2 regions of the Pseudoalteromonas sp. C2R02 genome follow, and region 1 is predicted to be linked to the other one. Evidence: predicted binding sites of a transcription regulator. Region 1 holds the regulator's gene; the other holds the start of a gene.
The links. Region 1 encodes MetJ, which represses methionine synthesis genes. Its sites were predicted from a motif close to TAGACGTCTAGACGTCTA; they were not measured.
Positions count from the first base shown of each region.

Region 2: the regulator MetJ is predicted to act here: its motif matches at 3,826-3,843, upstream of metK (methionine adenosyltransferase).

Region 1 is NZ_JAHKQC010000026.1:145,565-155,962, reverse strand. It holds gene KO527_RS09270 (acyl-CoA dehydrogenase C-terminal domain-containing protein) at 1-267, opposite strand, end outside; gene KO527_RS09265 (cupin domain-containing protein) at 468-1,610, shown strand; gene KO527_RS09260 (methyl-accepting chemotaxis protein) at 1,685-3,712, opposite strand; gene KO527_RS09255 (NADP-binding protein) at 3,799-4,590, shown strand; gene metJ (met regulon transcriptional regulator MetJ) at 4,684-5,010, opposite strand; gene metB (cystathionine gamma-synthase) at 5,258-6,433, shown strand; gene metL (bifunctional aspartate kinase/homoserine dehydrogenase II) at 6,519-8,879, shown strand; gene KO527_RS09235 (RNA polymerase sigma factor) at 9,114-9,668, shown strand; gene KO527_RS09230 (hypothetical protein) at 9,652-10,149, shown strand; gene KO527_RS09225 (DUF4097 family beta strand repeat-containing protein) at 10,166-10,398, shown strand, end outside.
Region 2 is NZ_JAHKQC010000027.1:40,964-51,361, forward strand. It holds gene KO527_RS09430 (polysaccharide biosynthesis tyrosine autokinase) at 1-560, shown strand, start outside; gene KO527_RS09435 (CpsB/CapC family capsule biosynthesis tyrosine phosphatase) at 557-1,282, shown strand; gene KO527_RS09440 (VpsP family polysaccharide biosynthesis protein) at 1,284-1,985, shown strand; gene KO527_RS09445 (3-phosphoshikimate 1-carboxyvinyltransferase) at 1,969-2,439, shown strand; gene metK (methionine adenosyltransferase) at 2,513-3,700, opposite strand; gene tkt (transketolase) at 4,031-6,031, shown strand; gene epd (erythrose-4-phosphate dehydrogenase) at 6,233-7,246, shown strand; gene KO527_RS09465 (phosphoglycerate kinase) at 7,304-8,479, shown strand; gene fba (class II fructose-bisphosphate aldolase) at 8,631-9,695, shown strand; gene KO527_RS09475 (response regulator) at 9,999-10,398, opposite strand, start outside.

The DNA of each region.
Region 1 (10,398 bases):
ACCACCTTCAACGTACTGGCTATAAGCATCTTTAAAACCGTCAGGTGTGGTTACTTCACCTTCATTCCATGTACAGCCTTGTTGATCGCCAATTTGATTTAATGGTGCTATCACTTGCTCTGTAAATTTACTTGCCTCAACTAAAATCGCATCAATCATATCTGGAGTGGCATCTTCATAACCGAGTTTTTCATAATGGGCTTCGCAATTTAATAATTCTTGCATTACAAATTTAGTATCACGAAGTGGTGCTTTATATTCCGGCATTTTGCTATCTCCAAATAAAATGTTATTAATTTAGTATTATAATTTACTGGTCGGATGAGTTTATTGTATTTGATTAAAGCATGAACACAATCAAAATAAAAGCGTTTAATGTCATCTAAAAAGCATAACTTTGATCTTAATTACCTTTGGAAATGCACTAACTTGATATTATTTTTTAAATTTTTTTATTGTATGTAACTATGCTTCAACTTAACTTAAATCAGCTGACCCCCTCAGATTTTTTATCTATTTATTGGCAAAAAAAACCATTAGTCATACGCCAAGGTTTTAAGGATTTTCAAGATTTTTTATCATCTGATGAGTTAGCTGGATTAGCCTGTGACGATTATGTTGAGTCGCGCATTGTTTCTCAAAAAAATAATTTATGGCACGCCGAGTTTGGTCCTTTTGAAAATTATGAGCATTTAGGCGAAAAGGATTGGTCTTTAATCGTGCAGGCTGTGAATAATTGGGTTCCTGAAGTTTCTCAGCTAATAGAGTGCTTTGATTTTATACCTAGATGGCGTTTTGATGATGTAATGGTAAGTTATGCGACTCCAGGTGGTGGTGTTGGTCCTCATATAGATCTTTATGATGTATTCATTTGCCAAGGCTCTGGACGTCGTCGTTGGTATGTAGGTGATAAAGGCGATCATAAAGAATTTGCAGCACATGAGGCTTTATTGCATACCGAATCATTTGAATCCATTATAGATGTAGAGTTATTTCCTGGCGACATATTATATATTCCGCCAGGCTTTCCTCATGAAGGAATCACTTTAGAAGAATCAATGAGTTTCTCTGTGGGCTATCGTACTTCCTCAGCTAAAGATATGATCAGTGAACTTGCCGATCACTTAATTGATACTAATGCTGCACCACAACAAATAAGAGACCCTGATAGGCAATTAAGTTCAGGATCTGGGCTGATTAATGCTTCAGATTTTGTACGTATCAAACAGCAAATTTTTAATACTTTAGATGATACGTTAATTAGTGAGTTTTCAGGTTGTTACTTAACACGTTCTAAGTGTGAACTTGATTTACCTGACGTACCTTTTGAGTTCGATTTAGATTATTTATTGGTAAATATTAAAGAACAAAACCTTACTCGTTTAGGAGGATTACGTTGTTTGTATTTTGAAGAATCTGTATCAGAAGGAATTTTTTATTTAAATGGAGAAAAGATTAATTTAGATGAAAAATACGCTCAATTTATACCTTTATTATGTAATAACCAAGTTTTGACATTTGAGATGTTAAAGCCATTATTAAAACATCATGATTTAATTGAGAGTTTACTTTGTTGGCTTAATTTAGGTTATTGGTATTTTGATGAATAAAGGATATTTTGATTCAGTGTTTAAAAATAGGTAAGGCGCTTACTTAATTGCAAGCGCGTTACATTTTATCGTAGTTACAGTTTAAATTGATTTACGCTTTCATTTAAACCTGAAGCTAAATTATTTAAATCACTTGCTTCACTAGCAAGCTCATTAGCATGTTCTGATGTATTATTTACTAAGTCATTAATTGCATTCAAACTCGTATTAATATCTTCAGCAACCAAAGTTTGTTGTTCAGTCGCAGTGGCAATTTGATGACTCTGATCTTGTACAGTCGCTACTGAATTACTTATGGCAGTAAGCGAGGCTAATACATCTTGAGTCTGTGTTACTGAGCTTTCAGCTTGATCTTTACCCTCTTGCATCATCGTTGAAGCTTGCTGCGCTATTTGTTGCAACTTAGTGATCATATTACGAATATCGTCAGTAGACTCTTGTGTTCTGCTTGCAAGAGAGCGTACTTCATCAGCAACTACCGCAAAACCTCTACCTTGTTCGCCTGCTCTTGCAGCTTCAATGGCTGCATTAAGTGCCAGTAAATTTGTTTGATCTGCAATGCTGTTTATCACATCAACAACAGCACCAATATTCCCTGACTCTTGTTCTAAGCCAGATACAATTTGCGATGCTTCACCGATATGAGAAGCTAAAGAGGTCATGGCCGTTTGAGCATCATTAGATATATCTGTACCGACCTTAGTAAGGTTTTGGACCTCTGCAGCTGCTGAGTTTGTTTCTTGTGCGTTGCGTGAAATTTCTAATACAGTAGAAGCCATTTCAGTTACAGCAGTACTGACACTATCCACTTGCTCCTTTTCTTGTTGTATTTCACTGTTGGTTTCATAAGACACTTGACTTAAATGTTCAGATGCAACGCCAACTTGCTCAGCTTGACTGGCTGTTTTTAGCAATAATGCATGCAGTTTAGTAATAAAGCTATTCATATGAGATGCTAATTGGCCAACTTCATCAGTGCGATTTATGTCAATTTTTTTAGTTAAGTCACCGTCACCTGAGGCAATATCTCGCATCACATGCGTTAAATCACTAATCGGTTTACTGATCATCTGTGTCGCCCAAAAAATAACAGCTGCGATAATTAATAAAATAACCAGTACACCCATACTAGTAGTGAATACAGCTTGCTTAACAGGTTCTTCAATTAACTTCATTGGTACTAATAATCCAACGTACCAATCAAGAACTGGCTTTTCAAGTTGTAAGCGACGATAAACAACATAATACTCTTCGCCTTTAAAAGTCACTATATTTGTGCCGTTCAGGTTATTTTTCATTTCAGAGTTTAGTTGTTTAAATCCAGAGGTATTATCAAATTGTGTTTCGAGTGCATCTAATCCTTCTTTGCCTCTATCACTTTCATCTGTAATGGATAATTGATGTTGTGTTTTTTTCGATAAGTGAACAACTTTTTGTTGGTTATCTAATAAAAAGCCAAAGCCTTTATTGTTGAAATTAATATCTTCAATCATGTCAGCGATTTTGTTTAACTGAAGATCAACACCAGCAACCCCCACTAATTTGTTATTTGGACTATAAACTGGTTGTTGAACAACTGCAGAAACATTACCCGTTGTTAAATCAACTGATAAAGCGCCAACGTAAAGGCTATTAATTTGCATGGCTTCTTGCCACCAACCTCGTTTATAGGCGTAATAGGGCTGGCCGTTATAGAAGGTGGTTCGCTCATTTTCTTTAAAATACTCACCCGTTATGCCTGAGGCAAAAAATGCAGATAAAATATTATCGTCATTGCCACTAATACGTACCATATCTTGGTTTACAGCATCATAACCGTCGGCAAGCGCTAAATCACTTTCTCTGGCTGTCCAATTTTCAAACCAGTTAACTAAGTATGGATTTGTTACGAATGTTTCTACAATCTTGCCATATTGAGCAAAATAAGATTCGATGGATTGTTGTTCTGATTGTACATATTGTTTTGCTTCACTCTCGATTGAGCTACGAGATAAAGAAGCAATATGATTTACTAAAAAGAATGAAGCCATTATAAGTAGCACAGCAATCGTGCCACCAATCAAAAAGAGAATTTTTTTTCGAATAGATAAGTTTTGGATCATAATTAACACAACAGTACAACGAGAATTAGATAGTGGTAATATAATCATATATCCCTTAAAACTGCTAGTATATTGATGGAATGTTAATGGAAAATAAGCCCGTAAATGTTGTTATTTTAGGTTCTGGGTGGCTTGGTAGTAAATTAAGTACCAATTTACAACAGATTGGAGTTATTACTCAAGAGACTTGCCGCTCAAAAAAATTAGCAAATGAAAAGCAGATTCATTACTTTAATGTAAATAATCAAAATGACTTAGAGCACAATATTAGTTTAGAGGAAGCATATTGGGTGTGTTGTATCACACCAAGAGATAACTATATCGAGAGTTTAAACCAGGCGATTGATCTTGCAATAAAACTTAAAATGAAAGGTTTTTTATTATGTTCTTCAACGGGTATTTATCCAAATGCATCAGTTGAATATAATGAATTAAGCACATTAACTTTAGTTACAGAGCGCCAAAAGTTGCTTAATCAAGCAGAGCAAAAAGTATTACAGTTAGCTGATTTAGGTAAGGTTGTACGTTTAGCTGGGTTAATTGGTCCTAAACGTCATCCTGGTAAGTTTGTGTCTGGTAAACATCTAAGAAGTAGCGCTTTGGCGGCGGTTAATATGGTTCATCAAACAGATGTAATGGCTGGTATTATTTGTTTATTAAAACAATGGCAAACACCAAAACAGCTTTTTAATCTAGCCAGTCCTGATCATCCAACAAAACAAGAATTTTACCAACAAGCCTGCTCACAATTAGAAGTAAAAGCCCCTACTTATTCGTTAAATACGGTTGAGAATAGAATTATTGATGGTAGCAAAATAACTCAATTAGAATTTGAATATCAATATACGTGCTTATTTAAAGCCATGGAAAATTGCTAAATCTGAATTATCCGCATAAAAAAGCCAATTAAAATTAATTGGCTTTTTTATTATATGGACTTAATATTTTACTTTAGCTAAAGCTGAAAATAATTAATCTTCATCTTCCATAAAGGGTAATTCTAAACCCATTTCAGTCATTATCTTTTTAACTTCAGCTGGAATGTGATCTGGATTATCTTTTTTCAGATCTTCATCATTGGGTAGTGGCTGTCCAGTAAATGCATGTAAAAATGCTTCACACAGTAATTCACTGTTTGTTGCATGACGCAAGTTATTTACTTGTCGACGTGTTCTTTCGTCAGTAAGTACTTTTAAAACACTTAATGGAATCGAAACAGTTATTTTTTTAACTAACTCTGATTTTTTACCATGTTCTGCGTATGGGTGAACATATTCACCATTCCATTTTGTTGCCATATACTTAAATTGCCTTTTATTCAAACCGCGCTTTTGTTGTCGAGCTAAATTATACTAATCTGACTAGTCTAATAGAACTACTTTATGTAATTTTAATTGTTTTATTGACTCGAAATTTTATCTATTTATCTAAGATAGTCAAATTTAAGATGTTTAGCTATTTAGATGGATAAAAGTTTTGACTTCCCAAACTTATTGAATTAACCTTTTAGACGTCTAAACATCTAATTGGTTGTAGGTATTAAAAATGACTCAAGTAAAAAAAGCAACAACAGCTGTAAGAAAAGGCATCGAAGCAGATAAGCATCACGGTGCAGTGGTTCCGCCTCTTTATTTATCAACTACTTATTCATTTGCTGACTTTGATAAAAAGCGTGCTTACGATTATGGACGCAGCGGCAATCCAACAAGAGACATTCTTGCTGAAACTTTAGCTGAATTAGAAGGTGGAGAAAAAGGCATTATTACTGCAACAGGAATGGCTGCAGTGCATTTAATTACACAACTATTATCATCTACAGATACTTTAGTGATCCCACACGACTGTTATGGTGGTAGCTACCGTTTATTCACAAGTTTAGAAAAACGCGGTTTATTAAAATTAAAAATCGTTAACTTCACATTAGATGCAAGTTTTGATGAAATTCTTAATATCAAACCCAAAGTTATATGGATAGAAACACCAAGTAACCCGTTATTACGTTTAACAGATATCAGTAAAGTGGTTGCAACCGCTAAGCAGTGCGGCGCTTTAGTGGCTGCCGACAATACATTTTTATCACCTGCATTACAAAATCCAATGGAATTAGGTGTAGATATTGTTGTGCATTCAACAACTAAATACATTAATGGGCACTCTGACGTTGTTGGCGGAGCTGTAATCGCTAAAACAGCAGAGTTAGGTGCTGAGCTTGCTTGGTGGGCAAATAATATCGGTATTACAGGTGCGCCTTTTGATAGCTACCTGACTTTACGTGGTATTCGCACATTAAATGTGAGAATTAAACAGCATGAGCTAAATGCGATGGCTGTTGCTGAGTATTTAGAAAAAAGCCCATATGTTGAACAAGTATATTACCCAGGTTTAAAATCTCATCCACAACATGAACTCGCTAAAAAACAACAAAAAGGTTTTGGCGGTATGGTGAGTTTTGATATTAAAGGTGATATTAACGACTCAGCAAAATTCTTAACAAGTGTTGAGCAATTTACTTTAGCTGAATCCTTAGGTGGTGTTGAAAGCCTAATTTGTCATCCTGCAACTATGACTCATGCAGGTATGGATGCAACCGCAAGATTGGAAGCCGGCGTGGGCGATACAATGATCCGAGTTTCAGTGGGAATTGAAGATGTTCAAGATTTAATAAATGATTTAGAACGTACTTTTGAAGCAACAAAACCCGGTGTAGGTTCAAAATCTTAAGAATCTAAATTACACTGTAAATGATATAAATATTGCAAATGTTAAGTGCTTAACTTCTGCTAATGAAGCTATTTGGTAAATTGAAATGAATAAATCAGTACATAAATTTGGTGGCTCTAGCCTAAGTTCTGCAGCGCGATATCATGCGGTAGCGAATATTATAATTAGTCATTGTCAATTAGGTGACTCAATTGTAGTTTCTGCTGCAGGTAAAACGACAAATACACTTGTTAAGCTATGGCAGTGTTATCAGCAAAATGATGCACAAGGCATTTGCGATGTTGTTAAATTATTAAAAAACCATCAAGTAGAATTGATAAGTGAACTGTTAATTGATGAGCAACAAGTTCATGCGTTAGGTAAATTAAATATTGAGTTAGATGCAATAACTCAATTAGCACAACAAAATAAGTTAATAGAAGCACAGCTTTTAGCGCATGGTGAAGTATGGTCTTCAAGGCTATTAGCGCAATATTTAACGCAGCTAGATTATAAAGCACACTCTTTTGATGCCAGAGATTTACTGTTATTAAAAGATGGTCAGCTTCAGCATGACACTAATCAAAAAAGTTGTGAAGTTTTAAATGCACTGCAATTTAATGTAGTGACGGGTTTTATTGCTAAAGATATTGATGGTGAAACTGTTACTTTAGGGCGAAATGGTAGTGACTATAGCGCAACATTAATCGCGCGTTATTGTAATGCGCAAAGTGTGACTATTTGGACTGATACCCAAGGTGTTTACAGTACTGATCCAAGAAAAGTTAAACATGCTATAAAATATTCAAAAGTGTGCCGAGAGCAAGCAAACCTATTGGCAAGATTAGGCAATCCTGTACTACATGCTAAAACATTAACCCCATTAAAAGAAACCGATATTAAGCTAGTTGTTAGAAGCAGCTTTGATAGTCATAGTGGTGGTACTGAAATCGTTAAAAAAGGTAGCGCAAAACAAAAGCACTTTTTAACAACTTTAGATAATCATGACTTGGTGAAAATAGAAGAATTAGCAGATGGAGAGATTGGTGAGCTAAGCCAACTTATTCAGCATAGTTTGCATCACTTTGACCTTGATGGTGATACTTATTTATTAATTCCGGCATCTTATACCCATACAGTGATTAATCATTTATCAGGGCGTGCAAATTTAATTGAATCTAACTTGTTTGGTTTAGGAATTGTTTGTCCAAACTCAGTTGCACAGCAATTAACAGAGCAAGCAAGTAAACTGCTGCAAAAATATAATATTAATGTGCGTTTTGCCTTTTCTCAAAAAGACCTTTTAGGCAATGAGTATGGTTTAGTATTATGTGAGCAAGCTTTTGATACGGATTTATTAACCGTATTACATGATGAATTGATCAGTGATTCACAAGAATTAGCTGTTATTGTTGCAGGTTTAGGCAATGTAGGCGCAACCTTTATTGAGCAGTTAGAACAGCAACTAATACGTTTAAATCAACTGATCCCAGTAAAACTGGTTGGATTAGTACGTAGTAAAAGTATGTTATTTAATACTGATGGTATCGCGTTATCTGATTGGCAACCACAGTGGCAAAATACAGCTGTTAGTTATGAGAAAGAAACATTGATAAATCAGCTTGAACAGTTAGATTATGAGCATAAAGTGGTGATTGATATTACTGCTAGCGAAGAATTTAGTTTGCTATATCCTGATTTTGCATCGCAAAATTGCCACTTGATCAGTGCTAATAAATACGCAGGTACTGCGCAAACATCTTGGTATGATAGCTTAAGAGAAAAACTATCTGAGCGTAATTTAAAGTGGCGATACAATACAAGTGTGGGTGCAGGCTTACCAATTAACTTTGCATTAAACGACTTACAACACTCAGGTGATAAAGTTGAGCGTTTGTCTGGTGTTTTCTCTGGTACTTTATCGTGGTTGTGTTGTGAGTATGATGGTGCAGCACCTTTCTCAGAGCTATTATTACAAGCAAAAGGCATGGGGTATACTGAGCCAGATCCAAGAGAAGATTTATCTGGTCGAGATGTGCAACGTAAATTACTTATCCTTGCAAGGGAAGTGGGTTTATCGCTAGATTTAGATGATATTGAGCTCACACCTATGATGCCACTAGAATTAACCCAAGGAGATTGGCAGTCATTTTTAGATAAACGAGATGTACTTGATGTTTATATGGATGAAAAGCTATCAAATGCTGCAAAAGATAACTTAGTACTGAGATATGTTGCAGAACTTAACCTAACTGAAAATAAATTGATTGCTAAAGTTGGATTATCAGCCGTTGCTAAAGACGATCCTTTAGCAACATTAAAAGCGGGTGATAATATTTTTGTAATAAATAGTCAGTGGTACCAAGAAAATGCACTTGTTATTCAAGGCCCAGGTGCCGGTAAAGAAGTAACAGCAGCAGGTATTCATTCTGATTTATACTGGTTAACTAATTCTTTAGTAAAGTAATTTTAGGCTTTTAAAAGAATTAATTACTTTTAAAAATAAATTAATGCGATTAATGTACTCACTCAATAATTATTTATTGCTGGGTTATTAGTCGCATTTTTGTTTTTAAGTATGATGTTTTAAAAAATAATTTATTTTTGTTTAAACCTTTTCCTACCAAGCAAGCGTCTAATACATTAAAGCAACTTAATACGTTATAAAAACTAATTCAAGGGACTATTTGGGTGACTTTAAATGTTAATTAAAGCCGAGCAAAGGTTTGCTGCAGTACAAGAAGAACAATTGATTGCTTCTGTACAGCAAGGCGATCGATCTGCTTTCGAACAACTTTATAATCAATATATTAGTAGGGTATATGCGTTGTGTTTACGTTTAACCGCTGATAAATCAACAGCTGAAGATGCATCACAGGAAGTATTTGTTCAATTGTGGCAAAAAATTGCAAACTTTGATGGCAAGTCAAAATTTTCAACTTGGTTACATAGTGTGACGGCAAATATCACGATTAGCTATATACGAAAGCAAAAAAGTTGGTTGCAAAAAGTCGTCAGTACTGAAGATGCAGGCATGGATGAACAAGCGATTGAAGACGAACACGACTTAAATGGCTTAGACAAGTTGATATTACGATTACCAGAACGAGCAAGAATGGTATTTGTATTGTATGCCGTAGAGGGTTATCGCCATGAAGAGATTGCAACTATTTTGAATATGGCAGTTGGCTCAAGCAAAGCGCAATATCATCGCGCACGTAATTTATTAAAGGAGTGGTATGAAGATGAGCAATAAAGATTTTGATAATTTTTTAAAACACTCTTTAGAAAAGATGCCTGAAGAAATTCAGCCTAAAAAAGATTTATGGCAAGGGATAGATCGTGCAATAGACTTTAACGATAAACCTAAAGTAAATAATCATTTTACAAAGCTGTCTGTTATAGCAGCATGTTTTGCAGCGGTACTGTTAAGCATTAACTTTTTATCTAATACACAGATATCACCTGAAGGTAGTGAGATAAATAATGTGGCTTCAATGAGTCAGTTATTTGAAACAGAGAAACAAGCGCTTTTAGTGCAATATCAAGCAAAACCAGCGTTAACAGATGATTGGCAGTCTCAGTTAGATGATTTAGAACAAGCTGAAACGGCAATTAAACAAGCCTTAAAAAATGAACCGCAAAATTCGACATTATTACGAATGCTAGCGCAAGTATATAGACAGCAGTTGGAGCTGATTAATCGAGTGCACCAACCAAAATGGCAACAGATTTAGGAGAATAACCATGACAATGAAATTAATAGCGGTAGCACTTTTAAGTATCTCAAGTACCTTTGCATTTGCAGGTGAAAAAATAGATGAAACATTATCTGTTTCAAGTAATGGCAAAGTGATCATAGAAAATCAACGTGGTGATGTTCAAATTAAGGGTTGGAACAAGTCCGAAGTTAAAGTAACAGGTGAGTTAGATGATAAAGCTTTGGATTATGAATTTAAAAGTTCAGGTAACCGAACTATTTTTAA
Region 2 (10,398 bases), on a different contig from region 1:
AGGGTAAAAGTGCGGTATCTGTTAGTTTTTCATCAGCTTTAGCACAAATAGAAAATGTTTTGTTAATTGATGCTGATATGAGAAAACCTAGCTTATGTAAAAAATATGGTATCCCTTCATATCATCCTGGTATTGCCAATCTGATTGCAGGTACTGAAAAATTTGAAGATTGTATTTATGTTGATGAGCAATCTGGCGTGACTATTATGCCTTGTGGTCAATTACCGCCAAACCCACTTGAATTATTGTCTTCTGAAAAATTCAGTGAAGTTATAGACATGGTGAGAATTAAATTTGATAAGGTGGTGATAGATACAGCACCGGTTCAAGCTGTTAGTGACGCATTAATAATATCTAAATATGCAGATTCTATCTTGTATGTTGTGAAATCTGATGATACACGCACAGGAATTGCAAAAATAGGCATAGGTAAGTTGTTACAAGCAAATGCAAAAGTGGGTGGTGTTGTACTTAACCAGTTAGATATGGCCACGGTTAGTAAAGATGAAAATGCATATTATTATGAATATGGTAATGCTCACAATGCTAGCAAAGCATGATAGATATTCATAGCCATTTAATTCCAGGAATAGATGATGGCGCTAGAGACAAAGATGAATCTTTGTCTCTTTTTCAGATAGCTGAAAAAGATGGTATAAAGCGTATGGTGATGACACCTCATATTCATTTTGGTCGATTTGATAATACGATATATAAAATTAAATCCGAAGTTCATGAACTTAAAGCTTTATTATCAGAGAATAATATTAACTTAGATATAGCCTATGCTGCTGAGGTAAGGATAGATGCACAATTACTACCAGAAATTGAGCAAGGTCGAATTCCATTTATAGGACAAGTTGAAGGTCAAAAAGTATTGTTATTAGAACTACCTCATAGCCATGTTCCTCATGGATGTGAAAAGTTAATCCGATGGCTCACATTACATAATATAAAGCCTTTAATAGCTCATCCTGAGCGAAATCGAGATATATTAAAAGCTCCCGAAAAAATCAAACAATTTCAAAGTTTAGGCTGTTTATTCCAATTGACAGCTTCTTCATTAACAGGTCACTTTGGCCAAAAAGTACAATTATTATCTGAAAAGTTATTGCTTGATGGTGTGATTGATGTAGTCGCTTCAGATAGCCACAATATTCAACGTAGGCCGCCTATCTTGAGCATTGCTCACAATAAAGTAACTGAATTGTTAGGAGAAGAAACTTCTCACAAGATTTTTCATCAAACTCCTTATGATATTACTAAATCATTATTTAGATAATATGAAAAAATTAAATAGTTCAGTAACTGATTTCTGTATCAGTTTATTAATTATTCTGACTTTGGCATTTGCGTTTATTTCTTTTCAGTGGGCATTAGCAAGTATGTGGTACTTCAATGCAAGTTATCATATTGATGAATGGTCTAGGTCTGAATTGGTGGATAATAGACGAGACTATGATGATGCACTTTTAGCAATAAATAAAGCGATCAGTTATAGTTCTGAAAACCCTCATTATCTACATACTAAAGGCAAAATTATTCATTGGGGAATAATAAGTAAATTTGAAAAGCAGCATAAAATAAAAGAAATAAAAGAAATATATAAAACCTCCCTAATTTATAGAGAGTCTTGGCCTATTGTATGGAGTGATCTTGCTAGAATAAATTCTTTAATCGAAGGCTTATCTATTGAAACTCAAAGCTATATAGATAAAGCTTTATTTTATGGACCTTATAAGAAAGAGGTTATTTTAGAGGTGTTTGATATATATATGCAAAATCTCTCTGATTTAAATTCAACACAAACCCTGCTTTTTTATAAACTGTTAGAGAGTTTTACTAATCATCCTCACTTATTAAAAAACATATTAATTAATGCCGAAGAGTATGGGGTAGCTCACATTATCTGTATTCAAATAAAGTTTAATCAAAAATATAAAAGTTTATCTTCATCTTGGGTGAAAAATGAATATTGCAAATAAAGAAAGTAAACTCCTAAATGGAGCCGAAGTAGGCTTTGAAGATGAAAATAAAAAAATAAGGCAGAGTTTAAAACATGATTGTGGACTTAAAAAATTACTAGAGAAAATGCCTGAAGATGTGCAAGACAGTTTTACTGAGGAGCAATTAGCAAATTTAAAAATAGCCGTTAGTGCTAGGAGTTGGGGTAAACATGCGGTTGATTTTAGAAGTACAGTAAAGTTTTTCCGCTATCGTTATTATTATGTTTTTGTAGCTGGAAGAAATTTAAGAGAATTAACTCGGGCAGAAAAACAATTTGGTTTATTGGTACAAGCATTTTTTGGTACTATTTTTTTGAGCTTTTGTGCAGGGTTAGGACTTTTAATTTTATATCTTATTAAATCAGCGCTTGGCATTAATATATTTGATGACTTTTCTTTAGGTATCTGGGATTGGTTTAAATCGACTTTTTAGTAATTCAATAATTAGACATAAAAAAAGGTGAAGTTAAGCTTCACCTTTTTTTATTCTCTAGAATAGAGTTAGTTTACAAACCTGCAGATGCTTTTAATGCGTCTGCTTTATCTGTTTTTTCCCAGCTGAATGCTGTAAAAGTATCATCGCCTACAGTCATTTCATATGGTTCGCGACCGAAGTGCCCGTATGCAGCAGTTTGTTGGTACATAGGATGTAATAAATCTAACATCTTAGTAATGCCGTAAGGACGTAAGTCGAAGTGTTCACGTACTAGTTCAACTAAACGTTCTTCAGATACTTTACCTGTGCCAAATGTATCAACAGAGATAGATGTAGGCTCTGCAACACCAATAGCGTAAGACACTTGAATCTCACACCGATCAGCAAGTCCAGCAGCAACGATATTTTTTGCAACATAACGACCTGCGTATGCAGCACTACGGTCAACTTTTGATGGATCTTTACCAGAAAAAGCACCGCCGCCGTGACGTGCCATACCGCCGTATGTATCAACAATGATTTTACGACCAGTTAAACCACAATCACCTACCGGACCACCAATTACAAAACGGCCCGTTGGATTGATATGATATTTAGTATCTTCAGTTAATAGTTCAGCTGGTAAAACATGTTTAATGATATTTTCCATTACCGCATTAACTAAATCGTCTTGCTTGATATCAGGATTATGCTGAGTCGATAAAACAACAGTATCAATAGCTACTGGTTTGTTATCTTCATAAACAAAAGTCACCTGAGATTTAGCATCTGGACGTAACCAAGGTAAAATACCTGATTTACGCGCTTCAGCTTGACGCTCAACTAAACGATGAGAGTAGTAAAGTGGTGCAGGCATTAATGTTGGTGTTTCATTTGTTGCATAACCAAACATTAAACCTTGGTCACCAGCGCCTTGCTCTTCAGGTTTTGAACGATCAACACCTTGTGCGATTTCTGGAGACTGTTGACCAATTAAATTCATGATACCACATGTTTCGCCATCAAAACCTACATCAGAAGATGTATAGCCAATTTCACTGATCACGTTACGTGTAAGTTTTTCTAAATCAACCCAAGCATTAGTTGATACTTCACCAGAGATAATCGCAACACCCGTTTTTACCATAGTTTCACAGGCAACTCTCGCATGCTTATCTTTAGCAATGATGGCATCTAATACAGCATCAGAGATTTGATCAGCAATTTTATCCGGATGACCTTCTGATACTGATTCAGAAGTAAAAAAATGTTTCGCCATTTTATGTATACTCACAATAGAGAGCGCTGGTTTTTACACCTACAAGTTGTCTATGGAGGTGAAGCATGCGCTAGGTAAAAATAATGGATGTATTTTATCTGAAGCGATTACAATTTCATAGTTTTTTTACGCCTAGACGTCTAAACGTTATAAATTATAGCGTTAATATTCTAAATTGTATGAAAAAAACTAAAGAACTTAAAATTTGTAGGGGTTTTTATTGCTCAAGAATCCTTAATAAGTAAGAATGGCTGTTCTATTTTTGCAAACCTGCAATTTAGTAAAAACTTAAATTATTTCCAGCGCACAAAATTGAAGGTAGAAGAAGTTATGCCATCTCGCAAAGAACTAGCAAATGCTATTAGAGTCCTATCAATGGACGCCGTTCAAAAAGCCAAATCAGGTCATCCGGGTGCCCCTATGGGTATGGCGGATATCGCTGAGGTTTTATGGCGTGATTATCTAAAGCATAATCCAACAAACCCAGAATGGGTTGATCGTGACCGATTTATACTCTCAAATGGTCATGGTTCAATGCTGATATATTCTTTGCTTCATTTATCTGGCTATCAACTTTCAATTGAAGATCTTAAAGATTTCCGTCAAATGGATTCTAAAACGCCAGGTCACCCAGAGTATGGTTATGCACCAGGTGTTGAAACAACTACAGGTCCATTAGGCCAAGGTATTACTAATGCTGTTGGTATGGCGATTGCCGAAAAATCTTTAGGCGCACAGTTTAACCGTGAAGGTCACGATATCGTAGATCACTTCACTTATACTTTCTTAGGCGATGGCTGTTTAATGGAAGGTGTTTCTCATGAAGCATGTTCATTAGCGGGTACATTAGGTTTAGGTAAATTAGTTGCTTTTTGGGATGACAATGGCATTTCAATTGATGGCGAAGTTGAAGGTTGGTTTACTGATGATACTCCAGCTCGTTTTGAATCATACGGTTGGCATGTCATTGCTAATGTTGATGGTCATAACAGTGAAGAAATTCGTGCAGCAATTGATGAAGCACGTGCAGAGACTTCTAAACCAACATTAATTTGTTGTAAAACAGTTATTGGTTACGGTTCACCAAATAAATCAGGTAGCCATGATTGTCACGGTGCTCCATTAGGAGATAACGAGATTGCAGCTGCACGTGAATTCTTAAACTGGGAACATGGCGCATTTGAAATCCCTGAAGATGTTTATTCTGATTGGGACGCTAAAGCAAAAGGTTCTGATTCAGAGTCTAGCTGGAACGAAAAATTTGATGCATATAAAGCTGCACACCCAGAATTAGCTGCAGAATTAGAACGTCGTCAAAACAGCGAATTGCCAGCTGATTGGGCTGAAAAATCTCAAGCATATGTTGAAGAGTTACAAGCTAACCCTTCAGGTATCGCGACACGTAAAGCATCACAAAATGCATTAAATGCGTTTGGTCCTATGCTTCCTGAGTTTATGGGCGGTTCGGCTGATTTAGCTGGTTCTAATCTTACAATTTGGGATGGTTCTAAAAGCTTAACAGGTACTGATGCATCAGGTAACTACATCAACTATGGTGTACGTGAATTTGGTATGTCGGCAATCATGAACGGTATTACATTGCATAAAGGTTTTATTCCTTACGGTGCAACTTTCTTAATGTTTATGGAATACGCACGTAATGCTGTACGTATGGCGGCATTAATGAAGCAACCTGCAATTTTTGTATATACACATGATTCAATTGGTTTAGGTGAAGATGGTCCAACTCACCAACCGGTAGAGCAAATTGCGAGCATGCGTTTAACACCTAATCTTGATAACTGGCGTCCATGTGACCAAGTTGAATCTGCAATTGCATGGAAAGCGGCAATTGAACGTAAAGATGGCCCAACTTCACTAATCTTTACACGTCAAGGTTTAGCACAACAAGAGCGTACTGCTGAGCAGTTAGCAAACGTAGCAAAAGGTGGTTACGTACTATCTTGTAATGCAGCTAATAATAACCCTGATCTAATCTTAATCGCAACTGGTTCTGAAGTGCAATTAGCACAAGATTCAGCAACACAGTTACGTGAGTCAGGTAAAACAGTACGTGTTGTTTCATTACCATCTACGGATGTATTTGAAGCGCAAGATGCTGCATATAAAGAATCAGTATTACCAGCAGCGGTTTCACGTCGCGTAGCGATTGAAGCTGGCATCGCCGATTACTGGTACAAATATGTTGGTTTAAATGGCGCTGTTGTTGGTATGACGACATTTGGTGAGTCTGCACCTGCTAACGAGTTATTTGAACACTTTGGTTTTACAGTTAATAACATCGTAGCGAAAGCAAACGAATTGTTTTAATAAAAAATTAAACTGCTAGTAAAGTAGTATTAATTACTTAAAAAAGATCTTTGTCGATAAAACAAAGATCTTTTTTTATGCTCAAAAATCAACTTCAAAATTTCTCATAAAATAAATGGCAATTTTCTCTGGGGTTCAGGGGCAAGGTCGATTACAATACCACCAAATTTGATATGGCTTCTTTAAGAACTTTTTACTTCAATGGCAATAAGATTAGCAATTAATGGTTTTGGCCGAATAGGCCGTAATATTGTACGTGCTTTATATGAAGCAAACCTCACCGATCAATTTCAAATAGTCGCAATTAATGAGCTTGCAGATCCTAAAGGCATCGCACATTTATTAAAATACGATACTTCCCATGGTCGTTTTAAATTTGATGTTTCTCTTGATGATAACTATTTAACTGTTGAAGAAGATCGTATTGCGCTTTTCAATGAAAAGTCTCCCGCATTTTTACCTTGGCAAGATTTAAATATTGATGTTGTGCTTGAATGTACCGGCATATACCATTCTCGTGAGCATGCCATGTTGCATATTAACGCTGGTGCCAAAAAAGTACTATTTTCACAACCTGCTGACTCAGACATGGATGCTACGATTGTTTATGGTATTAATGATGAACAGTTGAATGCAGAAGATTTGATAGTCTCAAATGGCTCATGTACTACAAATTGCATTGTGCCAGTGATTAAAGTGCTAGACGATGCTTTTGGTATCGAATCTGGTGCAATTACAACTATTCATGCATCTATGCATGATCAACAAGTAATTGATGCTTATCATCCGGATTTACGCCGCACGCGTGCTGCTAGCCAATCTATTATTCCTGTTGATACAAAATTAGCCCGTGGTATTGAAAGAATTTTACCAAAATTTGAAGGTCGTTTTGAAGCAATCGCAATGCGCGTACCAACAATAAATGTTACGGCAATGGATTTAAGCATTACAACTCATACCGATGTAACCATAGAGCAAGTTAATCAAGTTTTATCAGCAACTAGCAACGAAAGACTTGCGGGTATTTTAAGCTATACAGAAGAGCCTTTAGTATCAATTGATTTTAATCATGACCCACATTCGAGCATTATAGACGGAACTCAAACCCGTGTAAGCCATAAGCGTTTAGTGAAATGTTTAGTGTGGTGTGATAATGAATGGGGTTTTGCAAATCGCATGTTAGATACGGCTAAAGCTATGATGCTTGCCAAATAAAGAAATTAATTAACCCCAAAATTTAAGTGCAGTATTTAATTAACTAAGGAGAATTTCATGTCAGTCATTAAAATGGCAGATCTAGATTTATCAGGTAAGCGTGTATTAATTCGTGAAGATCTTAATGTGCCAGTCAAGGATGGAAAAGTGACTTCTGATGCACGTATTCGTGCCTCTTTACCTACTATTAAGTTAGCTTTAGAAAAAGGCGCTAAAGTAATGGTAATGTCTCACTTAGGTCGCCCAACTGAAGGTGAATTTGCAGATGAGTTTTCATTATCACCTGTTGTTGATTATTTAAATGATGCTTTAGAGCAAAATGTTCGTCTTGAAAAAGATTACTTAAACGGCGTAGAAATTAATGACAACGAAATTGTTGTTTTTGAAAACGTACGTTTTAATAAGGGTGAAAAGAAAAACGACGAAGCACTTGCAAAACAATTAGCTGCTTTATGTGATGTATATGTAATGGATGCATTTGGTACTGCGCATCGTGCTCAAGCTTCAACGCATGGTGTCGGCTTACACGCAAATACAGCATGTGCTGGTCCACTTCTAGCTGCTGAGCTAGAAGCATTAGGTAAAGCACTAGATAATCCAGCGCGTCCATTTGTTGCTATTGTTGGTGGTTCTAAAGTTTCGACTAAACTTACAGTATTAGATTCATTATCTACGATCGTTGATCAACTTGTTTGTGGTGGTGGTATTGCCAATACATTTATTGCAGCAGCAGATCATCAAGTAGGTAAATCATTATTTGAAGCTGATTTAATTGATGAAGCTAAGCGCTTAGTAACAGCAGCTCAAGCTAATAATGGTGATATTCCAGTACCAACAGATGTTGTTGTTGCTTCTGAGTTTTCAGAGTCTGCAGTAGCAACACTTAAAAATGTTGAAGATGTAACAAGCGAAGATATGATTTTTGATATTGGTCCAGATTCTGCAAACGCATTGGCCGAAATTATTAAAAATGCAGGCACAGTTGTTTGGAATGGTCCTGTAGGCGTATTTGAATTTGACCAGTTTGGTAATGGCACTGAAGCAATCGCAAATGCAATTGCTGAGTCTAACGCTTTTTCAATCGCTGGTGGCGGTGATACGTTAGCTGCTATTGATAAATATAATGTTGCAGATAAAATATCTTATATCTCAACTGGCGGTGGTGCATTCTTAGAGTTCTTAGAAGGCAAAAAGCTACCTGCTGTTGAAATGTTAGAGCAACGCGCAAAATAATGTAGCAAGAGGGATTATTCCCTAAAACAAAAAGTAGCTAAATTTAACTCTCACAAATAAATTTAGCTATTTAATTACTCGTTCAAAACCCGATAGTAAGTTACTTAGACTAATCTAAGAGTGAATACTATCAACAATTGGAGAAAGCAAAATGGCTTTAATTAGTATGCGTCAACTTTTGGACCATGCAGCTGAAAATGGTTACGGCGTTCCGGCGTTTAATGTAAATAACCAAGAGCAAATGCGTGCAATAATGGAAGCGGCTGATAAAACAAACAGTCCTGTGATCGTACAAGGTTCAGCTGGTGCGCGTAAATACGCTGGTGCCCCTTTCATTCGTCATATGATTTTAGCTGCAATTGAAGAATGGCCACATATTCCTGTTGTTATGCATCAAGATCACGGTACATCACCTGCAATTTGTCAGCGTTCAATCCAATTAGGTTTTTCATCAGTAATGATGGATGGTTCTTTATTTGAAGATGGTAAAACAGCTTCTACTTATGAGTACAACGTAGATGTTACAAGCCGTACTGTTGAAATGGCACATGCATGTGGTGTTTCAGTTGAGGGTGAGCTAGGTGTACTTGGTTCATTAGAAACAGGTGAAGCGGGTGAAGAAGACGGTATTGGTGCTGTTGGTAAATTATCATTAGATCAACTGTTAACTGATCCAGAAGAAGCAGCTGACTTTGTTAAGAAAACAAATGTTGATGCACTAGCAATTGCGTGTGGTACTTCTCATGGAGCTTACAAGTTCTCTCGTCCACCAACGGGTGATATTTTAGCAATTGATCAAATCAAAGCGATTCATAAACGCATTCCAAATACACATTTAGTAATGCACGGTTCTTCATCTGTACCACAAGAGTGGTTAAAAGTGATCAATGAGTTTGGTGGTGAAATGCCAGAAACTTACGGTGTACCAGTTGAGCAAATCGTTGAAGGTATCAAGTATGGCGTACGTAAAGTAAATATCGATACAGATTTACGTTTAGCATCTACTGGTGCTGTTCGCCGTCATTTAGCTGAAAATCCAGCTAATTTTGATCCTCGTAAGTTTTTAGCTGCAGCGACACAAGCTATGACTGACATTTGTATTGATCGCTACGAAGCGTTTGGTACTGCAGGTCAAGCAGACAAACTTAAAGCAATTTCACTTGATGCTATGTCAATGAAATATGCTGCTGGCGAGTTAAATGCGTTAGTAAAGTAATTTAATAGGCTAATTGCCTTTTAAAATGAAAGCCCTCTCAATGAGGGCTTTTTTGTGCGTGGATCATAATATTACTAAGAGGGATCATAAAGCGGGCTTTGGGATCAGTTTTTTACTTACTTAGATCGTAATATAAGTCATTAAGATCGTTTTTATTAAGTTGTTCAGTCATTTTAGAGTAAATTACCAACTATTTATGTCTGAAAATTAATCAAACTTTATCAAATTAAAATCATCTAAGTAAAAAAATGATCTGACATTTAAATATGATTACTTTAGTTGGTAATTATTTGATCTAAAAGATCATAGAGTCTCTACTGAAAGTTGCTTTAGTCTCTGATCCTGTTGGCTATTTAATTCAAGTGTTTGTGCATGTTTTATAAGATTTTTTTGCGAGAATTGCCAATACTTATTGATATTTAAACTTTGCATCGTATTTAAAAAATTTAATAAATACACACTGTTAAGTGGCATTAACAGATGTGCTTGTGAAAACTGACTTAAAGCCTGAAAACTCATTCCTTGGTTTTGTTTATCTATACCCCAGCGATTAAATAGCGCTGCTTTTATTTTTGGATCTCTAAATTGATCGTTAAATACTTTGTTCATGCAATAGTTGAATGAAATCTCTTGAGCACTCAGATCCATCATACCTATTAAAGATAAACGTTTGTTATATAAATTGTGCAGTACTTTTACTTGC